Regions from separate parts of the Pseudarthrobacter sp. MDT1-22 genome, predicted to be linked through region 2. Evidence: riboswitches for the same ligand, from Rfam matches in the RefSeq annotation. Region 2 holds a riboswitch; each other region holds the start of a gene.
What was found. A riboswitch is a leader RNA that binds a small molecule or an ion and turns the genes downstream of it on or off. The one in region 2 is predicted to bind cyclic di-AMP.
Positions count from the first base shown of each region.

Region 1: another riboswitch for cyclic di-AMP. It lies ahead of ACX80M_RS16915 (aggregation-promoting factor C-terminal-like domain-containing protein); the one in region 2 lies ahead of ACX80M_RS13670 (M23 family metallopeptidase).
Region 3: another riboswitch for cyclic di-AMP. It lies ahead of ACX80M_RS07965 (C40 family peptidase); the one in region 2 lies ahead of ACX80M_RS13670 (M23 family metallopeptidase).

Region 1 is NZ_JBTNDK010000025.1:5,718-15,625, reverse strand. It holds gene ACX80M_RS16945 (EamA family transporter) at 1-294, opposite strand, end outside; gene ACX80M_RS16940 (LysR family transcriptional regulator) at 367-1,347, shown strand; gene ACX80M_RS16935 (SixA phosphatase family protein) at 1,325-1,852, opposite strand; gene ACX80M_RS16930 (winged helix-turn-helix domain-containing protein) at 2,206-3,072, opposite strand; gene ACX80M_RS16925 (response regulator transcription factor) at 3,692-4,432, shown strand; gene ACX80M_RS16920 (sensor histidine kinase) at 4,440-5,993, shown strand; cyclic di-AMP (ydaO/yuaA leader) riboswitch at 6,093-6,245, shown strand; gene ACX80M_RS16915 (aggregation-promoting factor C-terminal-like domain-containing protein) at 6,251-6,979, shown strand; gene ACX80M_RS16910 (HAD-IA family hydrolase) at 7,050-7,730, opposite strand; partial or broken gene ACX80M_RS16905 (VOC family protein) at 7,761-8,135, opposite strand; gene upp (uracil phosphoribosyltransferase) at 8,198-8,833, opposite strand; gene ACX80M_RS16895 (phosphatase PAP2 family protein) at 8,876-9,568, opposite strand; gene tadA (tRNA adenosine(34) deaminase TadA) at 9,691-9,908, shown strand, end outside.
Region 2 is NZ_JBTNDK010000016.1:65,140-75,047, forward strand. It holds gene ACX80M_RS13635 (helicase-associated domain-containing protein) at 1-1,312, opposite strand, end outside; gene ACX80M_RS13640 (hypothetical protein) at 1,323-1,556, opposite strand; gene ACX80M_RS13645 (cold-shock protein) at 1,803-2,186, shown strand; gene ACX80M_RS13650 (DUF3027 domain-containing protein) at 2,196-2,750, shown strand; gene ACX80M_RS13655 (MFS transporter) at 2,796-4,130, shown strand; gene serC (phosphoserine transaminase) at 4,214-5,344, opposite strand; gene ACX80M_RS13665 (metal-dependent transcriptional regulator) at 5,622-6,317, shown strand; cyclic di-AMP (ydaO/yuaA leader) riboswitch at 6,471-6,689, shown strand; gene ACX80M_RS13670 (M23 family metallopeptidase) at 6,693-7,517, shown strand; cyclic di-AMP (ydaO/yuaA leader) riboswitch at 7,665-7,827, shown strand; gene ACX80M_RS13675 (C40 family peptidase) at 7,898-8,572, shown strand; gene ACX80M_RS13680 (C40 family peptidase) at 8,760-9,512, shown strand; gene ACX80M_RS13685 (HNH endonuclease) at 9,749-9,908, shown strand, end outside.
Region 3 is NZ_JBTNDK010000007.1:111,540-121,447, reverse strand. It holds gene ACX80M_RS08015 (SulP family inorganic anion transporter) at 1-210, shown strand, start outside; gene ACX80M_RS08010 (thioesterase family protein) at 259-1,062, opposite strand; gene ACX80M_RS08005 (DedA family protein) at 1,094-1,606, opposite strand; gene ACX80M_RS08000 (biliverdin-producing heme oxygenase) at 1,611-1,865, opposite strand; gene ACX80M_RS07995 (NUDIX domain-containing protein) at 1,928-2,452, opposite strand; gene ACX80M_RS07990 (DUF1918 domain-containing protein) at 2,507-2,707, opposite strand; gene ACX80M_RS07985 (DNA alkylation repair protein) at 2,761-3,321, opposite strand; gene ACX80M_RS07980 (TraR/DksA family transcriptional regulator) at 3,318-3,677, opposite strand; gene ACX80M_RS07975 (cupin domain-containing protein) at 3,817-4,197, shown strand; gene ACX80M_RS07970 (aggregation-promoting factor C-terminal-like domain-containing protein) at 4,221-5,513, opposite strand; cyclic di-AMP (ydaO/yuaA leader) riboswitch at 5,728-5,896, shown strand; gene ACX80M_RS07965 (C40 family peptidase) at 5,926-6,810, shown strand; gene ACX80M_RS07960 (protein adenylyltransferase SelO) at 6,880-8,343, opposite strand; gene ACX80M_RS07955 (dienelactone hydrolase family protein) at 8,469-9,446, opposite strand; gene ribA (GTP cyclohydrolase II RibA) at 9,519-9,908, opposite strand, start outside.

The sequences.
Region 1 (9,908 bases), on a different contig from region 2:
CTGGAGGACCAGGGAGGCGAGGCCTGCCGGCATGCCCAGCGCCATGGCGAGGTAGAGGAGGCCGAACTGGCCCGCGCTCATAAAGACGCCGACGCCGATAATCGCCTTCCAGCTGACGTCAGGCTTCCTGATGAAGAAGATCCAGGGGAAGACCACCAAGAGGAACCGCATGGCCACAAACAGCAGCGGGGGAACCTCACGGCCGTTCGCATGCAGGCCGAAGTCGATGGCCACGAAGTTCAGGCCCCAGAGAACGGCGACCAAGGCAGCGAGGACGGAGTGTCGGAGATTCACGGTCCCACTCTTGCAGAACGGCAGATGAAGCACCAGCGTTGAATTCCGCGTCGAATCATGTACGTTTGCTTCATGATTGAGATTGGTTCGCTGCGGGCACTGGCGGCGATTGAACAGCACGGTTCGGTCATAGCGGCGTCGGAGGTGATGGGCTTCAGCCCGTCGGCCGTCTCCCAGCAGATCAAGAAGCTGGAGAAGCAGACCGGGTTCCCCGTCCTGGAACGCCGCGGCCGCGGGGTGCTGCTGACCGAGCGGGGGCTCACCCTGGCAGCGTACGGCCGGCGCATCCTATCGGAGCTCGAGGAACTGGAATCCACCCTGTTGGCGGATCCGGCCAAGCCCACCGGGCACCTCAGGGTTGTTTCCTTTTCCACTGCCTGCCGGGGCCTCGTGGGGCCACTGCTGGGACGGTTGGCTTCGTCCGGAGCGGACCTGGACCTCAGCGTGCTGGCCGAGGACCCGCGGGAAGCCGTGGCGCGGGTGGCCAACGGGGAGGCGGACCTGGGTGTGGTCCACAACTGGAACTCCGTCCCGCTGGTCATACCGGAGCACATGACCCTCGAATGGCTGTGCGAGGACGTTGCGGACGTCCTGGTGCACCGCGACCATCCCCTGGCAGTATGCGGCCAGGTGGAACCGGCGGACCTGGTGGACGAATGCTGGATCAGCACGCCGCACGGAGCCATCTGCAACGAGGCGCTGCTGAGGATCTTCGCCGACCTTGGCCGGGTGCCGGACATCAGGGTCTACGATCCAGACTTCGCAACCCACCTCGCACTGGTGGAGCAGGGAGCCGTGGTGGCGCTGGTCCCCCGCCTCGGCCGGCCCGCACTGCCTGCGGACGTCGTCGCCCTGCCCCTGGTCAACCCCACGCAGGTCAGGCAGGTGGGCATCGTGTACCGCCGCACCATGGCGGCCAGCCCGGGCATCCAGCACGTCGCCGGACTGCTGCGGGAGGTCGCCGGTTCCCTTGGGGTCAGCGAGTCCCATGAGGTCGGTAGGTCCCATGGGGTCACTGGATCCCGTGGCGTTAGTGGGCTCGCGGGACCTTGAACTTGGTCAGCCGGGCGTCCTGCCCGTCCAGCTCGGCCCAGGATTTTTCCGTTTCCAGCACCGTGAGGGCGCTGGTGGGGTAACGTGTGGCGGCGTCCATGTAGGCGTCGTGGTTTGAGTCCCGTGAGGCCAGGTGCATGGCGAGGTCCTGGACGCCAGGCATATGCGAGATGAGCATCAGCGTGGTGACGGTGTCAGGCACGTGGTTGACCACGGCGAGCATCCGCAGCGCAGAGGCGGCGTAGAGGCCGTCCTCAAGTTTCGGCGTCGGGGCCTTGTCCCCCAGTTCTGAGCACACCCAGGTGCAGGTCTGGCGGGTGCGGAGCGCACTGGAACACAGGATGAAGTCCGGGAGGATGCCGTGTTTGACCAGCCACTTGCCGGCAAGAGGCGCCTCGCGGTGCCCCCGTTCCTCAAGCGGGCGCTCATGATCCGCCACACCGCCGGGCCAGTCGGACTTGGCGTGCCGCATGATCACCAGGCGTTTGATGTGGTGGTCGCTCATCCCCCAAGCCTAGACCCGCAAGACCCACGGCGCCGCCCGTCACGCCCAGCACGCTGTTGGCCGCACCAACAGTCCCGGCCCGCGGAATGACGGGCCAGAGCCGCGGTCAGGACGCCAAAAGCATGCTCCCCGTGACACCCCGGCTGGGCCGCACCGCCGTCGAACCATAGCCGCGGAGGCCAACACTCGCGAGCACGGACGCACGAAAGCGGCATTTCGCGTAGTGCCGCATCGCCGGGGCCCACGCCGCCAGGGTTCCCTGGCCGAGCTTGCGAGGCGAGGGAGGCGGTGGGGAGGAACGAAGGAGGTGTCTAAGGCACGGCGAAATGCCGCTTTGGTGCGTCGCTGAAGGCCTAGATCGAGTATTCCGGAGCGGCCCAGACAATAACTTCGGGGTGCTCGTAGAAGCGGTAGCCCTGGCCGCGGACGGTACGGACGGTGTTGGCGAGGCGGCCCAGCTTGGAGCGGAGACGGCGGATGTGGACGTCGATGGTGCGTTCGTTGGGGACTTCCTCGGCGTTGCGCCACAGGCCCTCAAGCAGTTCATCGCGGCCAACCGTGCGGGTGCCGTTTTCCACCAGGTAGTTCAGGAGTTCGAATTCCTTGAAGGTCAGGTTCAGGGATTCGCCGTCAAGGTGGACTTCGCGGCGGGCGAGGTCGATCAGGACGCCGGACGGGCGCGGGTCCTGAGGCTGCTGCAGCCGGGCAGTCTCGGTGCGCTTCTGCGCGTTCACGGTGGGGTCACCAAAGGTGGAACGGACGACGTCGAGCGCGGAACCGGGGGTGCCGGCCGGGGCCACGGCCACGGCCGCGTAGCTTTCAGCACCAGTCACGAGTGACTGTGCGTAAGCGCGGATTTCCTGGGCAAGCTTGGCAATGGAGGTTCCGGCAGCCGCTGCGGTCTCCTCGTTGATGCCCATGTAGAGGACAAATCCGCGGGCCACGGTGTCATTGGCGACCGGGCGGACAGCGTTGGGTCCCGCGATAACCGGAGTGGGCGCGGTCAGCGGCGCGGCTTCGGCAGGCTGGACCGCGCGGAGCTGTCCGTAGGAACTGGGGTTGTAGCCCTGGGGTGCGTAGCCGGGAGCAGGAAAGCTGGCTCCGGGGGCAGCCGGGGCGAATGCCGGTCGGGCACCGAACCCCTGGCGGAGGCCGGAAGCCTGGCCGGCCTTGCCTGCGTTACGGACGGAGATGTGGACGTATCCAGATGCAACTGACATGAATGCTTACCTCAATGTGAATGGCCGTCATCGCGGCTCGAATGCTGGTTGTCCCCGCAATGAAATCTGGGGATGGCGCCCTACGCTGGGCTGGGGGCGAATGCCTAAGAACTTCGCGGGGTCTGAAGATCAGGCGTGCATTCGACAACAGCGCATGTCGGCAGCAGCGGATGTGCTGGGCCAATATTCTGCGGCTGCAGGTGCTGTTGAGTTCTTGTTCACAATTGAAAGTGTGCAACGTAACAATGAGAACTTGCAAGTAACAATGGGTGCAACGTTCCGCATACTGAGACAAAATGCAGATTTGTGTTACAGATCACCATTCTGATTTGGCGGCAAAATAGGAGTTGTTGTCCGCCAAGGGTGCGCAAATGGCCCTCTCCGGCGAACAATGTTCGCCCTTTCGCCATACCAAGACCTTGAAATTCACCGGCCAATGACTTGCCGAGATTCCCTGCTGGGTTTTGCCGCCTGTCCAGCGGAGAAGGCGGCCGCCTGCGGATGGTCGGCGTCCCGCCCGGCCACCCAGATCGCCCATCCAGCTCGCTAGGCTGGGATTCACAGCGTGCGCACAGGAACCCCATAGCGCGGGCTAACCGATTGATCGGAGAGTTGTCCCATGGCCACTTCGCACTCCATGACCAACAACCTTCCGCAACTGACCCACCCGGACGGCTCCCCCATCCGAGCCTTGGTGGTTGACGACGAGCCCAGCCTTTCCGAGCTCATGAGCATGGGGCTGCGCATGGTCGGCTGGCATGTTGCCGTGGCTTCGGATGGCCCGGAGGCCGTCAAGCTTGCCAAGGAGTTCCGCCCGGACGTCCTGGTGCTGGACGTGATGCTGCCAGGGTTCGACGGCGTTGAGTTGCTGGGCAGGATCCGTGCCTTCGCGCCCGAGGTACCTGCGCTTTTCCTGACTGCCAAGGACGCTGTCCAGGACAGGATCGTGGGCCTGGCGGCCGGCGGGGACGACTACGTGACCAAGCCGTTCAGCATGGAAGAGGTCCTGCTGCGGCTGCACCGCCTTGTCCAGCGCTCCGGCGTTGCCGCGATGGACACTGCCGAACTTGTGGTGGGCGATCTTGTCCTCAACATCGACACCCGCGAAGTGACCCGTGCGGGCGACGCCCTCCAGCTCACCGCCACCCAGTTCGAGCTGCTCCGGTACCTCATGGAGAACCCCAAACGCGTCATCAGCAAAGCCCAGATCCTGGACCGCGTCTGGAACTACGACTTCGGCGGCCAGGCCAACATTGTGGAGCTCTACATCTCCTACCTGCGCAAGAAAGTGGATGCAGTGCACCCGCCCATGATCCATACCGTGCGGGGCGCCGGCTACGTCATCAAGCCGGCTGAGTAGCAGCTCGATGTCCTCGCCGCGAGCAACCCCAGCGCCAGCCCGGAGCTGGCTGAAACCGGACACCTGGCATCTGCGCACGCGCCTGATCCTGTTGGCCATGGCCCTGCTGGTGGCCATCTGCGGCGCCGTGGGGCTGTTCAGTTACGCCTCCATGGATTCCTTTCTCACCGGGCAGCTGGATGAACAGCTGAGCCAGGCCGCCAAACGGTCGAACGATCCGGGCCGCCCGCCCCTGGGCGGATTCAACGGCAGGCCGGACCCGCTTGACTCCCGCGGGCAGAGTGTCGGAACGCTGAATGCGCGGATCCTGGACGGCCAGATCCCCAGTGGCGGTTTCCTGGACTCGGACACCACGCGTCTGGCCCTCGACGCCGAAGACAAGCAGACCCTGCTGGCGCTGACGCGGAACGGCCTTCCCGTGAACCGCTCGCTGTCCAACGGGGATTACCGGATTGTGGCCGTGGAAACCGGCTACGGCGATGTCCTTGTCACGGGCCTTCCGCTCGCTGCCAAGGAGAGTACTTTGGCATCGCTGGTCTGGACTTTTGTGTTCGTTTCCCTGGGCGGCCTGGCGCTGATCGGACTGGCAGGAACTGTGCTGATCCGGCGCACCATGAAGCCGCTGGAGCAGCTTTCCGAGGTTGCAACCCGTGTGGCCAGGCTGCCGCTGGACGCGGGCGAGGTGGCACTCGCGGTGCGCGTCCCGCCGTCGAACTCCAATCCCGGAACCGAAGTGGGCAGCGTAGGGCACGCCCTCAATCTCATGCTGGACAACGTCGCCAGCGCACTCGAGGCGCGGCAGCGGAGCGAGACCAAGGTGCGGCAGTTCGTAGCCGATGCTTCCCATGAGCTGCGCACGCCGCTGACTGCCATCCGCGGGTACACGGAGCTGATGCGGATGACCGAGAGCTTCACGCCGGACGGCCGGAAATCCCTGGCCCGGGTCCAAAGCCAGTCCGAACGCATGACCACCCTGGTGGAGGATCTGCTCCTGCTCGCCCGGCTCGATGAGGGCCAGCCCCTGAAGCTCAGCGAAGTTGACCTCACACAACTCGTGATCGAAACCGTCAGTGACGAGAAGGTCATCGCCCCGGACCACCACTGGCGCCTTGAACTGCCTGACCAGCCGCTCGCCGTCACGGGTGATGCGTCCCAACTGCGTCAGGTGCTTGTCAACCTGCTATCCAATGCGCGCAAGCACACGCCGCCGGGGACCACCGTGGTCACCGCTGTCACGAAGTCTGCCAATGGCGACGCAGCGGTGACGGTAACGGACGACGGCGGGGGCATCCCTGCGGAACTCGTTGACCACGTTTTCTCCCGGTTTGCCCGCGCAGACGCGGCGCGCAAGGGTACAGCGCCGGCCTCGGGCGCCGGGGCCTCCGAAGGCACTAGTGGCTTGGGCCTGTCCATTGTCCAGTCGATCATGGAGGCCCACGGCGGTAGCGTGGAGGTGACATCGCGGGCCGGACGGACCGAGTTCGCGTTACTCTTCCCTACCGGCGCGCTCGCGCGACCCACTGACGCCCGGGCCCAGCAAGGCGACACACCGTCGTCGTGATTCCTGTTACCAAAATGTGACTTAAGCGTCCAGCTCCTGTAGCGTCGATGACGTGTGGTTCCCGTTGGGCCGCATATCCGGATGACGCCAAGCTCTGCCGCTTCCCGGATTCCGTTTTCAGAGGCAGAGGCGGGGGACCCACCGTCCCGGGCACCAAGTGCCCTTTGGGGTTAAGCCAACACGTGATTGTGCCGTGTGGCCGGATGCCCTCATCCGAACCCGACAGCTAACTCCGCAGGTGTGAGAGGCGATCCATCATGTCTGAATTCAAGGTACAAACGCGCCCGCAGGGCGACACAAAGTCCGACAGCCACCGCAAGCAGTCCCGCTTCGGTGCAGCTATGTCCCCACTGTCCAAGGCGGCCCGGATTCCCTCCGTGGGCCAGCGCGTCGCGGTGTTCGCGACGGCATGCGCCCTGCTGGTCGGCGTCAGCGCCGCAGCACACGCTTCCGAGTCTGCGTCGCTTGCGGCCAGCGCGGACCAGGCCGCCGAAGAAGCCAGCGCCCAGTCGAAGCTGAGCTTCGAGGCAGCCGAGATCCAGCCCCCGGCCTCCCCGGAAGCTGCGCCGGCCGAGATCAACGTCGCGCCCCAGGCCGCCGAACCGGCACCTGCCCCGGCCCCGGAGCCCGCTCCGGCCCCGGCTCCGGAACCTGCACCCACGCCCGTTGTGGCCGTCAACGACCCCGCAGGAGCGCAGGCCTACGCTGCTGGCCAGCTGGCGACGTACGGCTGGTCCGCTGACCAGATGCAGTGCCTGCAGACGCTGTGGACCAAGGAATCCGAATGGACCACCACGGCCACCAACGCCAGCAGCGGCGCGTACGGCATCGTCCAGTCATTGCCGGCTGAGAAGATGGCGAGCGCCGGCGCGGACTACGTCACCAACTACCGCACGCAGATCAACTGGGGCCTGAACTACATCCAGGAGCGCTACCAGTCACCGTGCGGCGCGCTGAACTTCCACCTGTCGCACAACTGGTACTAGGCCGACTGAGCCTCGCCGGCAGCCGCGGCGCTGAGCTGCGCCGGCGGATTACGAAGGTGATCCGCCGGCGTCAAAGCCGGAAAGAAATGAGTTGCCGTCCCGCGGCGTCCGTTTCCACGGAGGCGGTTACGGCGCGGTAATCCGCGATATTCAGCACGCCTGCCGGCAATTCGCCCGCATTCGGACCCACGGCCACCGTCCGGATACCCGCAGCAACGCCTGCCGCGATTCCGGCGGGCGCATCCTCGAACACCACGGCGTCCTCCGGTTCCACGCCCAGCAGCCCGGCGGCCATCAGATAGCCCTCCGGGTGCGGCTTGCCCCGTGTGACCAGGTCCGCCGTCACGGCCGTGGCCGGCATGTCCAGCCCGGCAGCGTCCATGCGGATGTCCGCCAGGGTCCTGTCCGCTGAAGTCACCAGCGCCACTGCCTGAGCCGGGAGGCTGCGAAGCAGGTCGGCAGCCCCCGGCAACGCGACGATACCGGCCGTCCGCACCCGTTCCATCGCACCCAGTTCCTCGGTGAGGGCCGCGACGTCCGCTCCCCCCGGCGCGAACCGGCGTACGGTATCGGCAGCCTGGACGCCGTGCGAAGTGCGCAGGATTTCGGCGACGTCCAGGCCGTACCGGGCCGCGAATTCTCCCCAGACCTCCTCCACTACTGCCGTGGAGTCCACCAGCGTGCCGTCCATATCGAAAAGGACGGCCCGGCAGGTCAGTGTTCGTGTGGCGGCAGGTGTGGGGATGTTCATGCTGCCTATTTTGCCCCAGGCGTCACCGGCTTAGGCGTCACGGCCCGGGATGTACTGCACCGCCCACTTGTTTCCGTCGGGATCCGCGAAGTAGACGAAGTGCCCCCAGCCCTGGATGTCTATGTCGCTGACCTCCACACCGTTGCCCTTGAGGTGGTCGTGGGCAGCCTGGATGTCGCTGACCACCATCTGCAGGCTTGGGGCCGTACCCGGAGGGGCGACATTGAGGCCCTCGCCAATACAAATGGAGCAGGCGGATCCCGGCGGGGTCAGCTGGACGAAGCGGATGCCATCCATGGGTCACTCGTCGAAATCCGGGTTGAATCCAACTTTGCTGACGTAGAAATCCTTGGCGCGGTCCACGTCGGATACGGGCACAAAAACGAGTTCAAGCTTCCAGTCCATGCGCCACAGGCTAACGGCGGCGGCAGAAAAGCGGAAGACCTGAAATCCGAAGCAGCCCCGAATTAGCCGGCGATGCCGTACAGGCGGTCGCCGGCGTCGCCGAGCCCGGGAACGATGTAGGACTTCTCGTCGAGCCGTTCGTCAATGGAGGCCAGCACGATGGTCACGTTGGCCTCGGCAAGTTCCTCTTCGAGCTTGGCCAGGCCTTCCGGCGCGGCCAGGAGGCAAATGCACGTGACGTCGGAGGCGCCGCGCTTGAACAGGAACTTGATGGCTTCGCGCAGGGTTCCGCCTGTGGCAAGCATCGGATCCAGCACAAAGATCTGCCGGTCCGTCAGGTCTTCCGGGAGCCGCTCCGCGTAGGTGATGATGTCCAGGGTTTCTTCGTCGCGGGCCATGCCCAGGAAACCCACTTCAGCAGTGGGGACCAGCTTGGTCATGCCCTCAAGCATGCCGAGCCCGGCGCGCAGGATGGGGACCACCAGAGGCGTGGGCTTGGTGAAAGCGGTGCCCACAGTGGTGCTGACCGGCGTCTCGATGGTGACCGGCTGGGTGCGGACCTCACGGGTGGCTTCGTAGGCCAGGAGGGTCACCAGCTCTTCCGTCAACTGCCGGAAGACCGGTGACGGAGTGTTCTTGTCCCGCAGGACGGTGAGCTTATGGGCGACCAGCGGGTGGTCCACAACGAGAGTGCGCATGCGTCAAAACTATCACCCGCGCGGAGGGCCTCCGGCCGGGAATCAGCTCGACGGATCCTCCCGCAGGGCGGGGTGTTCGAACGTGGGTGCCGGGCCCGCGTGCTCGCGTTTCCGCAGCACATGGAACAGCCGGTGCGCCAGGATCACGATGCCCACCCAGGCAAGGCCCAGGAACCAGCCGGCCATCACATCGGTCAGCCAGTGGTGGCCCAGGAACACCCGGCTCAGGCCCATCGCGATGATGAAGATCACCCCGGCGGTGATGGCTGTGATGCGCGCCCACAGCATTTCGAACTGGAGGCACATGACGTACACCAGGACACCGATCACCACCGTCGTATTCAGGGTGTGGCCGCTCGGGAAGGACGGCGAAGTCTCGTACGGAGGGACAGCTTCGGCGTGGTCCGGGCGGGTGCGGCCCACCAGCCGCTTGCCCACCGTGGTGGCCAGCGTGGAGACGGCCGCGGCGCCGCCCACCAGGACGATGGGCCGCCAGGTCCGGCTTAGGAACGTGAGCCAGGCTGTCAGGATGCTGGCCAGGATGGGCATGCCGATGCCCCCGCCGATGTTGGTGAAAGCCGTCACCCCGGCATCCAGTGCGGGGTTCCGAAGGCCCTGGGACAGCTCCAGCGCGGGCAGGTCCAGGGCGGCCAGTCCCTCTTCATCCACCACGTTGCTGTAGACCTCGGCACCCAGGAGCGCCATGGTGACCACCAAGGCGCCGCCCACCATCATGGTGAGCCACAGCGCGGCATATGGTTTGAACCATTGGCCCAGACGGTCCCTGAATGTGTCCACTATGCCTCCCGGCGTCCATGCTTTGCAGGCTGGATATCCTTCGAAACTATCATTGAGCCATGGTCGCCGCAGAAAAGATCCACCTCGAATGGATGGGTCTTGCCCTGAACGAAGCCCAGCGCGCGCTGGACACCGAGGATGTGCCCATCGGCGCCGTCGTGATAGGGCCCGACGGCGCCGTCCTGGGGTCTGGACGAAACCAGCGGGAAGACCTGGGAGACCCCACCGCCCACGCCGAGGTGATGGCCATCCGCCAGGCGGCGGACAGGTTGCGTGC
Region 2 (9,908 bases):
CCTCTGCCGAAAGGGCATTAACGGTGTTCCCGGCCAGGGCACGGTGTGCGGCGGGAACGCCGCCGGGGCCGTTGGCGGGCTGACCCACCAGTGAAGGCACACGCTCGCTCGCGAGCCAGGCATTGACCAGCCACAGCCACTGCTCCTGGCGGGGGAGGGCCAGCCACTCCAGCTGCGGGGGCTGCACCCACGAGGACGAGTCCACATCAAGGCGCAACAGGCCGGCGAGGGCGCTGACCTCCAGCAGCAGGCCCGCCCGGTGCTGGTCGATGCGAAGCGTCTCGGCAAGCCGCTTCATTTCCCGTACACCAACGCCGCCGCTGCGCAGTGTGGCCAGCGGCTGTTCGCGGACGGCGTGGAGGAGGTCACCCACCAGCCGCAGGGTTTCGGCGATGGCGCCCAGCGCCGCGTTCCGGCGAAGCGCAGCGGTGGTGCTGCCCAGCTCCGGAACCGGTGGGGACAGGGAGAAGTCATTGATGATGGCGCCGCCACGCAGCGACAATCCCACGCTATGCGGCAATTCCACGTGCGCGGCGTCCAAGGGGACCAGCAGGCCCCGGGCCAGGAGCCAGTCAACGGGCCCGACGTCGGCGCCCTGGTTCGAGACCGACGCTTTCCGTTGCGCCTGGGGGACGGCACCCATGGCCCAGTTGCGGAATTTGGCGAGCAACGCCGTCGTGCGTTCCGGGGCTCCGGCCAAAGCCTCGCCGAGTGCCTCGGGCGAGGATGTCCAATGCTGCAGCGCGAGGGCTGCCTCCATGGGGGTGGTGGCGTTCTGGATGGAGACGCCGCTGCGGCGCAGCTCGGCAACGAGCTGGACTGCCCGCTGGGCAAACGCGGGCTGGAGCCTGACCAGCTCGGTGTAGCTGCGCCCCAGCCCCGCAGGATAGATTCCCACCACGTCCTTGAGGCTTCCCACCGGCAGGTAGTAGCGCTGGCGGTGGCCCGAAACCGCCGTTCCATGCGGCGGCTCTGCCCGGTGCACCAAAGCCAGTTCCTGGAGCGAGGCCAGGATGCGTTCCAGCGCCGCCACCGTGGACCCTGCAATGAGTTTCCGGACGCCCGCCGCCGAGGCGCTGTGTTCGGTGTCCGTGTTGGTACAGAGATGCAGCGTTTCCAGCACCTGCATCTGTGGCCTGTTAAGCCGCTCGAGCGCGCGCTGGACGCTGACCCGCGCACTTGCCCGCGCGGCCAGGGCGGAAAAGTCAGGAACGGCGGGGGACATAAGGTCCGGCCGCGCTGCAAAGAGCGCCCGCAACGAGTCATCGCTGCGTGCTTCCAGTTCTTTGCTGAGGGCGCGAATAAGGGACATCAGTCCAACGTTACCGCCCGCCGGACTTTCCTGCCCGGCGCCGGCCCGCCACGCTGTCCAGCACCAGGAAAAGCATCAGCAGGAACGCCACAGGCAACCCGTACAGGGCAGTGGCAGTGACCCAGGCCGGAGCAGCGGAGCCTGCGAAGGCCAGTGCCATGACGGCTCCCACCGCCACGAGGGAAAGCATGGCAACAACCGCTGCGCAGATCATCAGTGGGCGCCGGTATCGCGAGGGTGTCATGCAGGCAACGCTAACAGCCGGGCGGCCGGTGGTGGCGCCACAGGCGGCCGTGAGCGGCGGGCACACAGCCGCAGGCAGGCGGCAGGACGAAGGGTGCGTGAAAGCAGGATTCCGGCCCCCGGCAGGATAACCTTGAAGAACAGACCAACACGGTCCGTCGCTGTCATACCCTGAACCCGCACATCAGTGCGGATGCGGTGACTGCCGGCCGTGTCAGAAGACGTCAGAACGAAGAAGGTTGATTACGTGCCTACCGGCAAGGTCAAGTGGTATGACAAGGAAAAAGGTTTCGGATTCCTCGCAGGCGAGGACGGCCAGGAAGTCTTCCTGCCCAAATCATCGCTCCCCGAAGGCATCACGGAACTGAAGGCCGGCACCCGGGTTGAGTTCGGCGTTGCCGACGGCCGCAAGGGTGCACAGGCCCTGGGCCTGCGCGTCCTGGACAAGACGCCGTCCATCGCCAAGGCCAAGCGGCCCAGCGCCCGGGACCTCGCGCCGCTGGTCCAGGACCTGGTCAGCGTGCTGGATAACCTCTCCGGAACCCTGTCCGCGGGCAAGTACCCGGAAGGCAACAAGGGCAAAGCCATCGCGGCTGCCCTGCGTAAGGTTGCCGACGAGCTGGACGTTTAGGTCTTGGCCATGAACGCGGAAGCTGAACAGCGGGACACCACAACAGCGGAGAAAGTAGGCGCCAAAGCCGAGGCCAAGCGCCGCGCCGGCGTGCCCGTGTGGCGTACCGGAAAGCCGGATGCCTTCCTCGCCGCTGCCGTTGGCGAGGCGCGAACCGCCATCGAAGGCATCGCGGCGGCGTCGGACATCGGTGCGCACCTGGCTGCCAAAAGTGAGGGCGACCGCCTGGTCACCCACCTCTTCGAATCAAGAATGGCCGGCTACCACGGCTGGCAGTGGTACGCGGTCCTGACCAGGAACTCCCGCTCCAAGGTGGTCACGGTCAGCGAGCTTGGCCTCCTGCCGTCGGAGGACTCCATCCTCTCCCCGGAATGGGTGCCGTGGGCCGAGCGCGTCCGCCCCGAGGACGCACAGGCCGCAGAGGAAGAGGAACCGCGCGCTGCCGAGGCTTCCGCTGCGGAGCCGGACACTTCGCACGCCGAGGCTGAGACTCCCGGGTCCGAGGACCGGGACGAAGACTCCGAAGTCGACGAAGGCGACGACCCCGCCGGCGAGGCTGACTAAGCAGTTGCCAATGCGCAGGGTTGAGAACCAAGAAGGCCGGCACTGATGTCCACCTTCAAATCCCTGCACATCCTCAACTACCGGATCTGGTTCCTCGGCGCGCTGGTTTCCAACATCGGAACCTGGATGCAGCGGACGGCCCAGGACTGGCTGGTGTTTGACCACCTCACCGATCACGACGCCGGGGCCATGGGCATCACCATGGCGCTGCAGCTGGGGCCGCAGCTCTTCCTGGCGCCGGTCGCCGGCCTCGTGGCGGACCGGTACAGCCGCCGGCAGCTGCTCATCATCACCCAGTCAATGATGGCCCTCCTGAGCACCGGCCTGGGCATCCTCGTGGTGCTCGGCGCCGGCCAGCTGTGGCACGTCTACGGCTTCGCCCTGCTGCTGGGCATGGTCTCCGCCCTCGATGCCCCGGTGCGGCAGACCTTTGTTTCTGAACTGGTGCGGGACGACTACCTGCCCAACGCCGTGGCCCTGAACAGCGCCTCGTTCAATGTCGCCCGGATGATCGGGCCCGCCGTGGCCGGCGTCCTCACCGTAGCGGTAGGTCCCGGCTGGGTGTTCGTGATCAACACCTTCACGTTCCTGGCCATGCTTCTGAGCCTGTGGAAGATCCCCGCCGCGTCACTGCGCCACCTTCCCCGGGCGGCTCCGGGTAAGGGCCGAATCCGGGAGGGGCTGCGCTATGTGCGGTTCCGGCCGGACATCGTGGTGGTCCTGGTGGCCGTGTTCATTGTGGGAACACTCGGCCTTAACTTCGTGCTGTTTATCGCCGCGATGGTGGGCACGGAATTCGGGCTGGACGCCAGCGCGTTCGGGCTCATGAATTCCATTATGGCCATCGGTTCCGTGGCAGGCGCGCTGCTCTCCGCCGGCCGCGGCAAGCCCCGCTTGCGGATGATCTTCGGCGCCGCGGCCGCCTTTGGGGTGACCTCGGGACTGGCCGCGCTTGCCCCGGACTACTTCTGGTTCGGGTTGGCGCTGGTGCCGGTGGGCCTGTTCGCAATCACCATGATGACCAGTGCCAACGGCTACGTCCAGACCACCACCGATCCCGTGATGCGGGGCAGGGTCATGGCCCTGTATATGGCCATCTTTATGGGCGGCACACCCATCGGCGCCCCGTTGGTGGGATGGGTGGCCAACGTCGCCGGCCCCCGGTGGTCGCTTTCCGTCGCGGCCGCCTCCGGGATCATCGCCGCCGTGATCGGAATGATCTGGATCATCCGCGCCCAGCGGCTCCGGCTCACCTTCAACCGGCGGGCCTGCGGCCTCCGGTACTTCGGCGTCGTCTCCCATCTGGGCGTCCAACAACCGGGGGACAACGCAAACGGCGCCGCCCGGGACGAAAACCCGGACGACGCCGTCGGACGCTGACAACCGGCGTCACCACAAGACAGCGCGAACGGACACTTGGGGCCCTGGTTCCTGGGCCCCAAGTGTCCGTTCGCGCGGGTGCGCTACTTGCGCAGCTCGCCCACCACATAGTCGATGCTTGCCAGCAGCGCGGAGACGTCAGCCGGCTCGATGGCAACAAACGTGGCGATCCGGAGCTGGTTGCGGCCCAGCTTGCGGTACGGCTCGGTGTCCACGACCCCGTTGGCGCGGAGCACCTTGGCGATCGCGGCGGCGTCGATCGAGTCGTCGAAGTCGATGGTGGCGATGACGTTGGAACGGTCCTCCGCCTTGGCCACGAACGGCGTGGCGTACTCGGAGGCCTCGGCCCAGGAGTAGATCCGGCCGGCGGAGTCAGCGGTGCGGGCGGACGCGAAGTCCAGGCCGCCGTTGGCGTTCAGCCACTGCACCTGCGCGTCGAGGGTCACCAGGGTGGAGAGCGACGGCGTGTTGTACGTCTGGTTCAGCTTGGAGTTGTCAATGGCGGTCTGGAGGTCCAGGAAATCGGGGATCCAGCGACCACTGGCCTTGACCCGGGCGGCGCGTTCCAGCGCGGCGGGGGAGAAGAGCCCCAGCCACAGGCCGCCGTCGGACGCGAAGTTTTTCTGCGGGGCGAAGTAGTAGACATCGGCCTCGGAGACGTCCACGTCCAGGCCCCCGGCTGCGGAGGTGGCGTCCACCAGGACCAGGGAACCGGCGTCGGCGCCCGCGACGCGCTTGACCGGAGCCGCGACACCCGTGGAGGTTTCGTTCTGCGGCCAGGCATAGACATCCACGCCAGCCTCGGCGGCCGATACCGGGCGCGTGCCGGGCTCGGACTTGATGATGGAGGAGGCGTCCAGGAACGGGGCCTTGTTGGTGGCTGAGGCGAATTTGGAGCCGAACTCGCCGAAGGACAGGTGCTGGGCCTTCTTTTCCGCCAGGCCGAAGCTGGCGACGTCCCAGAAAGCGGTGGAGCCGCCGACGCCGAGGACCACTTCGTAGCCTTCGGGGGCGCGGAAGAACTGGCTGAGGCCTTCACGGACGGAGCCCACGAGGTTCTTGACCGGAGCCTGGCGGTGGGAGGTGCCCAGGATGGTCTTGGACGCCGCTGAGAGCGCTTCGAGCTGCTCCGGCCTGACCTTGGAGGGTCCTGCGCCGAACCGTCCATCCTTTGGCAGGAGGTCGGCGGGAATAGTGATGCTGGTTTCGCTCACGGGGGCTCCAATTTCGGCATGGACGTGGCTCACGTCCGGGCGGTGGGGTGGCCGGTAGTCGGCGGTGACTGCATAAGGACCTCTTTTATTCTGCCTGAACCCTCGATTGGGCGGGGAACCGGGGCCGTCATAGTCCGGCCAATGAGACCGTTTGTCCCCGCCCGGGCATTATCCAGACAAATTCAAAATAGGCTAAGCTTTTTAGCGGACCTCGCCGCTGAGCGGGACGCGATACGGTGGGACAACGCAAGGTACTGCGCTCGAGGAGCTGAGCTGGATGACGGATCTGATCGATACTACGGAGATGTATCTTCGGACCATTTTGGAGCTTGAAGAAGAGAACATCGTTGCTCTTCGCGCACGCATCGCCGAACGGCTGCGGCATTCCGGACCCACGGTGTCCCAAACCATCGGCCGAATGGAACGGGACGGACTGGTCGTGGTCTCCGGAGACCGCCACCTGGAGCTCACGGAAGCCGGGCGGAAACGCGCTACGGAAGTGATGCGCAAGCACAGGCTCGCGGAACGGCTCCTGGCGGATGTGATTGGCCTGGACTGGGCCTATGTCCACGATGAAGCGTGCCGCTGGGAACACGTGATGAGTGAACGCGTTGAGCAGCGCATCTACGAGTTACTTAACCACCCCACCGAGTCTCCATACGGCAACCCCATCCCCGGACTGGCTGCCCTGGGCGGACCCGCGCCTGCGCTGCCCGACGCCGGTGTGATTAATCTCCTTGATGCGATGCAGGGCTACGGGCCGGCGTCGAACGTGACGGTCAGCCGGCTGGCTGAACCCATCCAGGTGGAACCTGAGCTGCTGGTCCAGCTGGACGAAGGCGGGATCAGGCCCGGTGCCTCGGTGTCCTTGGAGCGCGTGGGGGAGTACATTTCCGTGCGGGTTCCGGGAATCGAAGGGGCGCTCGAGCTGCCCCCGGAAGTGGCATCCCACGTCTTCGTTTCCGTCCGCTGACGGGACGGCGGTCCGCCGTGTGGGGCCGCGCCATAGCGCAGTGACCCAGGTTCCGCAAAGATAACGGAATTGTTACTGTCCAAGTTAATCACCTATAGTTGTAACTCAGCGTCGATACAAAAGCGTTACCTGATCCGGAGCCGAGCTCTGCCAGCGGATCAGGTGCATCAGTCACCAACTGGCAGAGGCGGGGGAACCACAACCGGCAGTCGTAAGACTGCCTTGGGGTGAAGTCCGTCAGCAGCAAGCCTCTTCCAGCGAAGGATCCTCACGGGATATCTCTGCGCCAAGTGCTTGTCACGGCGGACCGGGTCTTTGAACTCTCTGACCCGAATCCGACAGCTAACTTCGCAGGCTATCCAGAGAGGAACATTCTTGACCACGCAATACTCCAGGGGCCGCCGTCGCGCGGTGGGTCCCGCCTCGGCGCCCAGAGTGGCCGAGGATTTCACCGCGGAGAGGCCCCGCGACCCACAGCGGGACGCCCGCCGCCGCCGGGGACCCTTCCGGCAGATGACGGATTTCGCCGCCGCCAGTGGCCTCGGCCAGAAGGCCGGCATCGCCTTGGCAGCAACAGGCCTAGCACTTACCGTGACGGTTCCTGTGACCGGCCCCGTGATGGCCACTCCGGCACCCGGCCAGGCCGCATCGGCCGTTTCCGCTGCTCCGCAGCCCGAAGTTACCGCCGAAGCCGCCGCCCAAATTGATTTCAGCCGCTCGTCCGTGGTTACCCAGGGTGATCCCGACGGCAAACTGAAGCAGCTGCTGAGCGCACAGTCCGCGGGATCCATTACCCGTGCGGCCTCTGCCGGAAGCCTCGGCTCGCCGCTAGCCCAGCTGGTTACAGTCTCTCCGTTCGGATTCCGGGTCAGCCCCATTACCGGCGGCTCCGGCGATTTCCACCGTGGCCAGGACTTCGTGGCACAGTGCGGAACCTCTGTCCTGGCTGCCGCCAGCGGCACCGTGACCTTCGCCGGCTGGCACCAGTACGGCGGCGGGAACCGCGTTGTGGTGGATCACGGCAATGGCCTTGAAACCACCTACAACCACCTCTCCTCCGGCAGCGTCAAGGTAGGCCAGACGGTCAGCCGCGGCGATGTGGTTGCCCTGAGCGGCACCACGGGCGCGTCCACGGGCTGCCACCTCCACTTCGAGGTCCAGGTCAATGGCGAAGTCGTTGACCCCACGGGCTGGCTCTGACCAAATGATGGCCAACTCTCGAATCGCAGTGACGTGCCGTGACCTGAATGTGACATTGGCTCGGAACTCCTGTAACGTCTAAAGCGCGTCAACTTTTCCGAAGTTGACGTTCTTGAGTGGATTGCCTAGCTCTGCCACCGCTCAAGGTCCGTTCGCATGACATCGTCTGGCAGGGGCGGGGGAACCAATTTTGGTCTTCGATTCTGAAGGCCTTGGGGTTAAGTCGCAAAGCTTCCACTGTGAAGCAGCGCGGCCGGGTGACTCCCATCCGAATCCGACAGCTCACCTCGCAGGCATTGGGAGAGGCTACCTTCGTGTCTTCACGCCATACTTCTGCGCGTCACCGCGCACAACCGGTTCGCACTAACCCCTTGGGCTCCGTGTCCAAGGCCGTCAGTGCCAATGCCGGGACCGTAGGTCGCCAGGCTGCTGTTATCGCAGCTGCATCAGGTCTGATCCTGAGCATGGGGCTTCCGGCCAACGCCGCGGACACCACCGCCGGCGTTTCCGCCTCCACCGAGTCCGGTTCTGCGCAGACGGCACTTGCCGTAACTGCCGCGCCCACGGCTACCGTTTCCTTCGAACGCCCCGTCATCAAGACGACGCCGGCGCCGAAGGTTGAGACGGTCCGTGCGCAGTCCACGGCCTCCGAAGCCGGGGCTCAGGGTGCTGCCGCAACCGAGGCCGCGGCCTCCAAGCTCGCTGACACTGTCTCCTCCGCTGCCGCTTCGGGTCTGGCAGCACTTGCCTACACCGGTATCGGCAACCCCTACCTCTGGGGCGGCACCACTCCCAATGGCTGGGACTGCTCAGGCTTCACGCAATGGGTCTACGCCCAGGCTGGCATCAGCATTCCCCGCACCAATGCCTGGACGGCCATGCGGCCCACCGCCACACCGGCCACCGGTGACCTGGTCATGCAGAATGGCGGCGCCCACGTTGGCATTTACGTCGGCAACGGCATGATGATCAGCGCACTGAACCCGTCACAGGGCACGCTGCTCCACTCCGTGGCATCAACAGGCTCCTCCGCGTTCTTCACAATGGCCCCGTAGTTCCTGCAGTCCAGTAGTTGCTGCAGCCCAGTAGTTGCTGCAGCTTGGCTGCCGGAACCGTTTCTTCGCGAGAAACTCTTCGCTAAATCCCCGTTCGGGGCGTGCCGGCGTACCCCCAAGATGCCGGCGCGTCCAAAGCCCTTAGGCTGCCTACGCGGTCCTGAGGAAAACGAAAGAGAGAAAATTAATGACTACACGTGCAACTGTTGCACGGCACCGCGCCGAGGTCGCCAAGACCAACTCGCTGGCTGTCATTGCCAAGGCTGTCGGCGACAACGCCGGCGGCATGGGCCGTCAGGCTGCGGTTATCGCTGCTGCTTCCGGCCTTGTCCTGACCAGTGGTATCGCTGCGAACGCGGCTGACACCGGCGTCCAGCGTGAAGCTGCGTCCGCTTCGAACCTTGAGGCTGAGGTTTCCGCCCCGGCCATCATTTCGGCTGCTTCCACCATTGCCATCTCCTACGAGAAGCCCGCAGTGACCACCACGCCGGCTCCCATTGAGGCTCCCGCCCCTGTTGTTGAAGCTCCGGCTCCGGCTCCGGCCAAGGCCGCGGCCACCCTCACGGTAGCGTCGGCAACTCCGGCCGCTCCGAAGGCGCCGGTCTCCGCCAGCGGCAAGGGCCAGGCCATCCTGTCCGCAGCCTATGCACAGCTCGGCGTCAGCCAGGACTGCACCATGCTGGTCACCAACTCGCTGGCTGCCGTGGGGATCAACTTCCGCGACTGGCCTGCAGGCTACCTGTCCCTCGGTCAGACCGTCAGCGCCGCCGAGGCCCAGCCCGGCGATCTGTTGTACTACGCCGACGGCGGCGCGGGCGTTGCCCACATTGCCGTCTACGCTGGCAACGGCCAGGCCGTGCACGGGGGCTACAACGGCAACCAGACCGTTGTGTTCAGCGCCAATGTCGGCTCCGGCCCCGTTTACATCCGCGTGTCCTAGCACCAGAGTCAGCATTCGAAGGACCCTCGCTTCACGGCGGGGGTCCTTCGCTGTCTGCGGGCTGCTGCCCTGATCCGGAGAGATGCACGAATCCGACACGTGACGGCGGCCGCTTCTGCGATTAGCTGATCCCGGGATTCTTTGTTTACTCTTGTGGTGTCGATCCATAGCCCGGATATGCCGGGGGCAGCCGGCCCTCGTGCCCCTGACGGGTGCGGCCACAAAGAGGTACGTGCATGCGCACTCTCGTTCTGAATGCTGGATATGAACCGCTGGCGGTAGTCACCTTCCGCCGGGCGCTGGTGCTTGTGCTCACGGGCAAGGCCAGTGTCATTGCCGAGGGCGATGATCCTGTGGTGGGACCGCAGGAGATCCTGGGCCGCCCGTCCGTGATTC
Region 3 (9,908 bases), on a different contig from region 2:
GGCCTTGATACGACAGCGCTGGATGAGCTCGTTCTGCTCGACGATGAACTGGCGCAGGACGGTATCAGCTTGGTCTTCGCAGAAATGAAGGGACCGATCAAGGACCGCCTGATCCGGTTCGGGGCGAGCGCACGGTTCACTGCGGACCATTTCTTCCCCACCCTGCGCAATGCGGTGCACAGCTACAAAAGCATTACCGGCGCCGACTAGTCACAGGGACAGGTAGTCACAGCGGTCCGGTAGTCACGGGCAAGGCCGTCAGGTCCGGCGAAGCGTCAGGATCTGTTCGGCACGGCCGAACGGGCCCTGAAGATCGTGCAGGACGGTGGACGTGAGGCCAATCCCGTCGGTTCCGAAGGAGACGGCGTTGTCCAAGCCAAGCCATTCGCCGTCGGGCCTGCGGTACATGTGGATCTGCAGGTCCAGGTTGGGGAACGCATAGCTGTCCTTGCCCGGCGGGACCCTGGCCGCGATCCCGTTGGCTGTGTCAACGAGGCCCATCAGGCGGGCCAGGTCGCCGCTGTCGGCTTTATCCGTCAGGGGGTGCTGCGTGCGGAGCCAGACGATGCCGGCGCCGGGCCGGTGGCCCTCGGCCACGCGCATCTCCAGGGACCGGATATAGCCGCCTGGCCAGATGGCGGCGCCGTCGAACGGTTTGCATTCATCCGGTGCCGGGATGGCAGTGTCCTCGACGGCGGCAACCGCGGACGTGTCGCTGGTGATCATCCGCCACGCGGTGGCGCGGATGGCCACCCGCCCGTTGGCTACCAGTTCTGCCTGCAGGAGCTCGATGGTCCGGCCGGGGCGGAGAGTGGTGGTTTCGATGTGGAACCCGCCGCCCGGGATCAGGCCCAGGATCTCGTAGCTCAGCCGGGCCATGCGCATGTCGGCGCGCGGCTCGTGGCGCTCCAGGCTGTCCGCCATCAGTCCGGACGCTGGCGCCATGTGCTGTTCGTGCTCGTTCCAGGCCCCTTGGGCGTGGATGGTGGAGCGGAATTGGCCGTCGCCCTGCGCCTGGTAGTAGAAATCGCCGTCGGCCAGTTCCGGGAGTGCAGCAGTCAACATTGACCCTTTCGCTTTGTTCTTGTGTGGCTCAGCCCACCCTATCCGCTGTGCCTGCCTCGGCCCGGTCGGCAGCGCTCCCCCGCGACCGGCGCCGCCGCCGTACCAGCAGCCAGGCGATAAGTCCGGCCGCTGCGGCGGCCAGCACAACAATCCCCCACGGGGAGCCGGCAGCCAGCGCCAGCCACGCCTCCACGGCGGCGAGCCCGATGGTGGCGTAGAGCAGTGCCCAGAGGATGGAACCGGCGACGGCGGCGGGAAGGTAGCGCCGCAACGGCATCTTCGCAGCGCCGGCGGCGAGGTTGACGGCGGTCTGCAGGCCGATGGTCAGGAACGAAAGCGTCACGGCGAGTGGTCCCCACCGGCGGACCAGCTCCTTCGCGTGGACGGCACGCCGGCCGTTCCAGGACGACGCGAACCGCGTGTGTTCCATGCCTGCTGCGGCTCCCCGGCCGATCCAGTACGTCGCATTCACGCGCAGCATAACAATCGCGAACAGGCTGGCTGCCGCCACGCCGAAGGGCAGATCCCGGAACTGGTCCATGGGGTCAGGCCGCAGGCTGCGGTCGGGCCCCGACGGCGAGCTGCAGGTCCGCGAAGATGCCGCCGTTGAGCCGGAAGGCGTGGGCGGCGTGCGCGAGCACCTCCTCGGTCCCGTCCTTGTCCAGCTGGGCAGTGAGGGCAGCGACGGCGGCCGCGTCCATCCTGCCCTTGAGCAGGTCGCCCATAAACGGGGACGACTCAGCTTCTTCGTGGGCCGCACTGGTGGACTGTGTGAGCAACACGGAGAGCGGGGCGGTCATGTTCTTCCTCATGCGCAGCAGGGGGTCGGAACACCATTATGGCGCACCGCACTTAGGCAACCCTAATCTCGCCCTTCCAGCATGCGCGTCCGCAGGTCCGGCCACGATTTTGCGAAACCGGGATGGAGCTCCTTCGCGTCCACCTCGTCCAACCGAACCCACTGGAGTTCGAGGCTTTCCGGATCGCTGATTACGGGCTCAAAAGGCGCGGTCACCAGCACTACAACGGTGGTGTAGGACCAGTAGCCCAAGTCCAGCACAGACTTGAAGAGGACGCTCACATCCGCGGCCGGTACCGCGGCTTCCTCGTGCGCCTCGCGGAGGGCCCCGGTGACTGCGTCCTCGCCCTGGTGCAATGCTCCGCCGGGCAGTCCCCAGGTACCACCGTTATGGCTCCACAGCGCGCGGTGCTGCAGGAGAACGCCCTTGCCGGGGTCATAAGCCAGCACGCCCGCGGCACCGAACCTGCCCCAGAACTTGCCGCCGCCGCCCTCCACCCAGGCGTCACCGGGGTCCCGCGGACCGGTCCGGGCCGGTGGAATCGTGAGGTTCGCGTCAGGGGACGTGGCAGCCAAGGAGTGATCCATTCCACCAGTCTGACAGGTGCCCGGTGGCCCGGACGCGCGGCCGCCCGCGGCGCGTCAGCCGGCCTGTCCCGCGTGACCGCGTTCGACGGCGAAATCACCGCCCGGGTACATAACGGTTTCGTGTCCGTCGTCGAACCTGACCAGGTAGGGCGGATGACCTTCCTGACCACGGACTTCCACGATCACGCCGTGCCGGTCCGAAGATCCGACGGTCCTCCCCCGGACGATAATCCTGTCGCCCTGCGCTGCCTCCATGGCAATCACCTCCAAGCCCCAGAGTACGACTGACGGGGACCGGGGAACAGGGGTCAGTCGCGTTCCGCGTCGCGGTTCCCGGAAATGCGCTGCAGGTCGGGTCCCTGAGACGCGATGAGCCGGGCAGCGTGGCGAAGCGAATCGTCGGGGTCCTGGTGCCAGCGGGTGATGACGACGTCGGCGCGCTGGCGGCCGCTTTCGCCCAGTCCCTGCAGCAACGGAACCACAACGTCGGCAATCAGTGGGTCCACCAGCTCACCGGTCTGCGCGGTTCTGATGAAGCCCTCCAGCCGGGTCAGGTCAGAGTGGCGGAGGAGGGCAACCCGGGACTGCAGCAGCACCACGGCCGCGAGCCGCCTTTCATAGACCGGCCGCCTGCCGGGACCGGGCCGGCCCCAGAGGAGAGATGCCAAAGCGGTCACCTCGTCGTGGCCAAGATCCTTGAATTTCGTGCCGGCGTCGCGGACGGTGCCGCGTACGGCTCCCACCGACGATCCGTAGGACCCAAGTGCCCCGCCCACCCGGGACTCCACGCCTTCCGCCCGGTACCAGGCGCCCTCATTCTGCAGGGTGGCATCGATGAAGCCGGCAGCCTCCTGCACACGCCCGTTCACAGCACCCTCCCGGTGGCCGCGTGGAGGATGCAGAACGGCGTCGACGGGCGGGCTTCGAGCCGTCCCTCCGCGATGGGGTCCCCGCACACGGCGCACGTTCCGTACGTGCCCGCCGCAATCCGCGCCAGGGCCGCATCCACCTGGTCAAGTCCCGCACTGCTCTGCTTCAGGAGCGCCGAGGCCTGCGACAGCTCGAACGCAATGGTGGAACCCTCGGGGTCGTGTTCGTCATCCACGTTGGAATCCTGGCGTGCGGCGTTCGCCGAGGAGATGTCCGCACGGAGCGCGGGGAGCAGCTCGAGTTTCCGGGCGCGCTCTTCTTCCAGCAGGACCCGGAACCGTTCAAAATCGGGCATGGGAAAAGCCTAGTGGTTTGGGTCTCGACAAGCGCCGCCGGCGGGAGGATGCTGGCAAGCGTAAGCGCCTCAGATGTGGTCTGGCAGCCAGGGACAGAAAGCTGCCGGACACAAAACCAACAGAGAAAGTCTGCGTGTCATGCCTACAAACATCGTCACAGAACTGGCAGTCAAGTCCCACAACACACCGGATGAGAAGCGCCGGCCGGAGAAAACCGAAGTGGATGTCGTCAACCTGGGCGACTACACGGTCGGCCGGTTGACGTTCAGTCCCGGCTGGCGCTGGTCGGACTGCATCAAGCCGGTGGTCCAGACCGAGTCCTGCCAGAACAACCACGTCGGATACTGCGTTTCCGGTGCCCTCAACGTCGAGACCACCGGTGGCAACCGGATCAGCATCAGCGCCGGCGATTCGTACACCATTCCACCCGGGCATGACGCCTGGGTGGACGGCGACGAAGCCTTCGTCGGCATTGAATTCTTCAGCGCCGCGGAATTCGCCAAGCCCCCGGGAACGTGACCCGGCTGCCCTCCCCCGGCAGGTCAGTACCAGTTGTTGGCCACGGAATGGTTCCACGCGCTGCACGGTGACCCGTAGCGGTCAGCGATATAGGACAGGCCCCAACTGACCTGGGTCCGGTAGCTCGTGAGCCAGTCGCTGCCGGCGCTGGCATACTTGCTGGCCGGCAGCGACTGGGCGATGCCGTATGCGCCCGAGTACGGGTTGGTGGCGGTGGTCAGCCAGTTCGACTCCTTGGTCCACAGCGACGCCAGGCACGGAAACTGGTCCTGGCCCCAGCCGTAGGCGCCCAACTGCCCGGCCGCGTAGGTTTTTGCGCCGGCGGGGTCGTTCACAGCGCCGCCCGGCACGGAAGGCACGACGACGACGGGCGGCGGGACCGGCGTCGGGCTCGGGACTGGAGGCGGGGCGGGCACTCCCGGTACAGCAGGTGGGGCCGGAGCCGGTTTCTGCGCGGCGGCGAGTGCAGCTGCCTTGGCTGCCGCCTCCGCCTGTTGGCGCGCCTGTTCCTGGGCCGTGGCCCGTTTGGCGGCCTGCGCCGTTTCGTACGCGGCCAAGGCCACCTGGCCCTGCCGGAACTCACCCTCCACCGCAGCGGTGGTGCCCTTGAGGGAGGCCAGCTGCGCGGTCAGTTCCTGGCCGTGCTCCTGCTGCTCCGCGATCTGCCGGGACATGGCCTGCTGGGCGGACTGGGCGGCGTCGAGCTTGGTCCGGGCTTCGCCGTACAGTCGCTCGCGTTCGGCCCTGGCTGCCTGCTCCTGATCGGCCAGGGCGCGGGAAATGCGTTCGGCGGCTGCGGATTTGTTCACCAGGGCTGCAGTCTTGTCGCTGACGATCTGGACGATATTCAGGCCTTGGATGCTGTTGTTCTGCACGGCGTCGAGAGCAACGAAGAAACCCATGTTTGTGCCACCGGTCTTATACGACTGCGCCGCCAGGGCACCGATTTCCTTCTTGTACTGTCCCAGTTCGGCCGCGGCGCGTGCCGTCTGGGCGGTCAGGGCATCCACAGTGGAAGTGGCGGCCTGAAGCGCCGCTTCGGCCTGGGCGTACTCCGCGGCGGATGTCACGGCCGCATTGCCCAGCGCCTCCGCTTCGGCCTGAAGCCCGCCCAGCAGCCCGTTGATCCTGGTGACCTCTGCCGCTTTGCCGGCCTCGCTTTGCTTGGCGTTCTGCACGTCCTGCCACGAGGGATAGCCGCCGGGCGGGGCGTCGTCGGCGGCATGTGAGGGCAGCAGCGCAGCCGACCCTACCAGGGCGACCGCCAGCATGCCGGCGAGGGCGGGCAGCCGCATTTTTTGAACAATCCGGGACATAGTTGGTGAGCTTACCGGGCATATACGGATTACGGGGGTTGACCTGCAACATCGTTACCAGGGAGTAGAGAATTCGCGCTGATGTACGAGTGAATTTCACTCCTACATTCCGTTACCGGAATGTGACATTGCCGCCGAGCAGAAGTTATGGTCAAACGGTGGCCCGGCTCAAGCCGGACCATTCCCGCCAGTATGCCGAGCCCTGCCGCTGACCGGGATCCAGTCGCTTTCCAGCTGGCAGGGACGGGGGAACCACGTTTCCACGGCTTCTTGCGAAGCCTTGGGGTTAAGTCGGTATCGCTCCGTTCAGTGCGGCGCCGCTACCGGCCGGGTATCTCCGACCCGAACCCGACAGCTCACCCCGCAGGCATGGGAGAGGCTCACCCCGCAGGCATGGGAGAGGCGATCAACCGTGTCCAAGAATTCCGCTTCCGCACGCCATCGTGTGGTTTCTGCCAGCTCTACCGTCCCTGTCGGCCTGTCGTCAACGGCCAAAGCACACGCCCTGACGTTTGGCCGTCCGGCCCTGGTGGCTGTTGCTGCATCCGGCCTGCTGTTCGGCATCGGCGTCCCGGCTCAGGCCGGCGTCCACGGCCCGGATGATGCCGGGACTGCCAACGCCCAGGTCCAAACAAGTGCGGCGGTAGCGGCCCCAGCCGCCACTGCTCAGGCCGCTGCTGCTCCGGCACCGGCCGCGGCCAACGTTCACACCGTCGTTTCGGGTGACACGCTGGGCCAGATTTCCGCCACCAACGGCGTCCCGCTCAACGACGTCCTTGCCGCCAATGGACTCTCGCTGACCACCATCATCTACCCCGGCGACCAGATCCGGATCCCCGGCGCCGGCTACACGGCACCGGGCGCCGCACCGGCTCCGGCGGCGAAGGCCGCAGCGGCGCCGTCCTCCGCCACCAACACCGGTATACAGCTGGCCTCAACGTCCGCACCGGCAGCCCAGGCTCCGGCCGGCTCGCTCGGCGCGGCCATCCTGGCTTCGGCCACTTCACAGCTCGGCGTGCAGCAGGACTGCACCGCCATGGTGGAGAAGGCGCTGCGCTCGGTGGGTAAGAGCGTGGGTGACCTGGCTCCCGGCCAGTTCTACCAGTACGGCACGGTGGTGGGCACCCCGGCCGCAGGGGATCTGGTCATCACGGCCGGCCATGTGGGCGTCTACGCCGGCCATGTGGGCGTCTACGCCGGCAACGGCCAGGTAGTCAGCGGCGGGGTGGACGGTTACAAAACCGAAGTCCACTCCCTCAGCTGGCTCGCCGGAGCGTCCTTCGTCCGCGTAGCGTGATCCGACCATGCTCGACGGCGGCGGGCGGCACCCGGCCGCGCGCCGCCGTCGTCCATCCCTGGTGTTCGCTCAGGTCCCGCAGAAGGTCCGGTAGCTCCCGAAGTCTTCAGGGGCGGGGCCGGCGTAGCGTTCCAGCCCGGGGCGCTGCGTGTACGGATCGGCCAGGACGTCCACCAACCGGTTGAATGGGTCCAGGTCGCCTGCGATAGCAGAGTCCAGAGCCTCTTCAACCAGGTGGTTCCTGGGGATGTAGACGGGGTTGACCCGGTCCATCAGGTCCGCGTCCGGCGCCAGGGCCAGCCACCGTGCGGCCCAGGCGTCGAAGACGCCCGGGTCCGCAAACATGGACCGCGCAGTTTCCGGGGTCCCGCGGGCCGCCGAGCCGAGGCTCCGGAAGAAGGAGGTGTAATCCACCTGGCCTTCCTGGAGCAGCGCCAACACGCCGTCCACCAGGGGCGACGCGACGTCGTCGTGCGTGTCCGGGCGCAGCCCAAGCTTGGACTTCATGCCGGCTGACCAGGCAGCGCTGTACAGCGTGCGGAAGGCGCCGAGGGATTCAACGGCGAGCGCCACGGCCTGGTCCTGGTCTTCATGGAACAGGGGCAGGAGTGCTTCGGCGAGCCGGGTGAGGTTCCACTCGGCAATGACCTGCTGGTTGGCGTAGGCGTAGCGTCCGTCCGCGTCGATGGAGCTATAGACCGCGCCGGGGTTGAAGGCGTCCATAAACGCGCAGGGACCGTAGTCGATGGTCTCGCCGGAGATGGCCATGTTGTCGGTGTTCATCACGCCATGGACGAAGCCCACCAGCATCCAGTGCGCCACCAGGGACGCCTGCGCGGCTATGACCGCCTCGAAGAACGCGAGATAGGGCTTGTCGGCGAGCGCCGCGTCGGGGTAATGGCGGCTGATGGCATGATCGGCCAGGCGGCGGAGAAGGTCCGTCTCGCCGTTGACGCGGGCGAACTGGAAGCTGCCAACGCGCAAGTGGCTGCTGGCCACCCGGGTGAGCACGGCGCCGGGCAGCATGGTTTCGCGGCGGACGGGCCGGCCCGTGGCCACCACGGCGAGGGACCTCGTGGTGGGGATGCCCATGGCGTGCATGGCTTCGCTGACGATGTACTCGCGCAGCATGGGACCGACGACGGCGAGACCGTCACCTGCGCGGGCGAACGGTGTCCGGCCGGAGCCCTTGAGGTGGATGTCCCGAAGCTGCCCGTGGATGTCCGTGACCTCACCCAGCAGGAGGGCCCGCCCGTCGCCGAGCAGGGGTGAGTAGCCGCCGAACTGGTGGCCGGCATAGGCCTGGGCCACCGGTGTGGCACCGTCAGGAATCTGGTTGCCGATGAGCAACCGGGTCCCCTTGGGCGTCCGCAGCGAGGACGGGTCCAGGCCCAGTTCGCCGGCCAACGGCTCGTTCAGGACCAGCAGCTGCGGGTCTGGCGCTTCTTCCGCCTGCCAGGGAACCGCCAGCTCCTCGAGTTCGCGGGCGAAACGCCCGTCGAAGGTGAGCGTTAGTGGGATTGCGGTGCTCATCCTTCAAGACTACCCGCGGCCGCGGGTGAGTGCCCCGCCCTCCCAACTGAGTAGCGCTATCTGTCGTTCTGGAGGCTCAAAACGTCAGATAGCGCTACTCAGATCAGCCGTGCTGGCGTCGCCCCTCAGACGTGCTGTCCGAACCAGGCGAGGGTGTCGTTCCAGGCAGCCGTGGCCTGGGTTTCGTTGTAGCGCTCGCCGGTGTCGTTGTGGAAGGCATGGTCCACGCCGGGGTAAACGGTGAGCTGGTGCGTCACCGTGGTGGCGTCCAGGGCATCGCGGAGGCCCGGCATCGCGCCGGTGATCCGCGCGTCGCGTTCGGCATAAACCCCGAACACCGCGGCCTTGATGGCCGGCACCTTGTTCAGGTCCGGCGCCGGACCATAGCACGCCGCGGTGGCCTTCAGCCCGGCCAGCTCGGTTGCCGCCTGCCAGGTAATGCCGCCGCCGAAACAGTACCCGTTCATGGCGATGCGTCCGGAGTCCACGAAGTCCTGGCCCTGAAGGTAGTCAAAGGCCGCCGCGAAGTCAGCAACATGGCGTGGGGCGCCAGCGCTGGTCAGTGCACCCGACACGGCGTCGGAGTCAAGGCTGGCGGTGCCGCCTTCCCTGCTGAGCAGGTCAAGGGCCAGCGCCGTGTACCCGGCTTTGGCAAAGCGGCGGGCAACGTCCTGGATGTGCGGGGTCAGGCCGCGGTTCTCGTGGCAGACCAGCACCGCAGGGCCGGCTGCTCCGGATTCGGGCCGGGCGAGGTACCCACTGATCTCGGTTCTTTCGGCCGGGAACCGCACGGTCGCCGTCGTCAGCCCCGCGGCGCCCTCCGGGACGGAGAGCGGACTTTTGGCCCCCGGAACAGCACCGGCAGAAGCGGTGCCGGTGCCCGCCGTCGACGATGACGGCGTGGGTGTAGGCATGGGGTCCGTGCTGCGTGGGACTTCCTCGGGTGTGCATCCGACGAGCAGCATCGCGCCCGATGCCGCCGCCATGCTTCCCATGATGAATGCGACCCGGCGGGTGAAGGTGCGGTGCGTCATTGCGCCGGCGCGGTAGTCGTCGAAGAATTCCTCGATCAGGTACCGTTCAAACTTTCCAAGCTGGACCATGGTTGGCCTCCTCGAGTGAGGGTCATATCCTTCTCCGAAGCCGGCGGTCCTGCAAGGGTCCCATGCGCCCGGTCAGAACTGCTCCGCCGGGATGGAAAACCCGAGGTCCAGGAGTCCGCGGCCTGCCTGTTCCAGGATCGGATCCATGGTCAGGGAGGCGTGGTTGAGCAGTACATTGACATCGCGTTGGATCCGCTGGAGTGGGTGCGTCAGCCGGTGAACACTCCCTCCGGAGCCCGTCAGGATGAGGCGGACAGCCTCGGCGGATGCCGCGCCACTGAGACCGAGGGAAAGCCGGTACTGTGCCCGCTCCTCATCCGTGAAAGCGACCGGCCGCCGGCCGTAGGAAGCGGCCACCACCCGGACAGCTTCCTGCCAGTGCAGCCGCGCAGTCGCCACCTGCCCGAAGGCCTGCGAGAACCGGGCCTGCGCGAGCGGCGAATCCGCCTGCCGCGCCTGCGT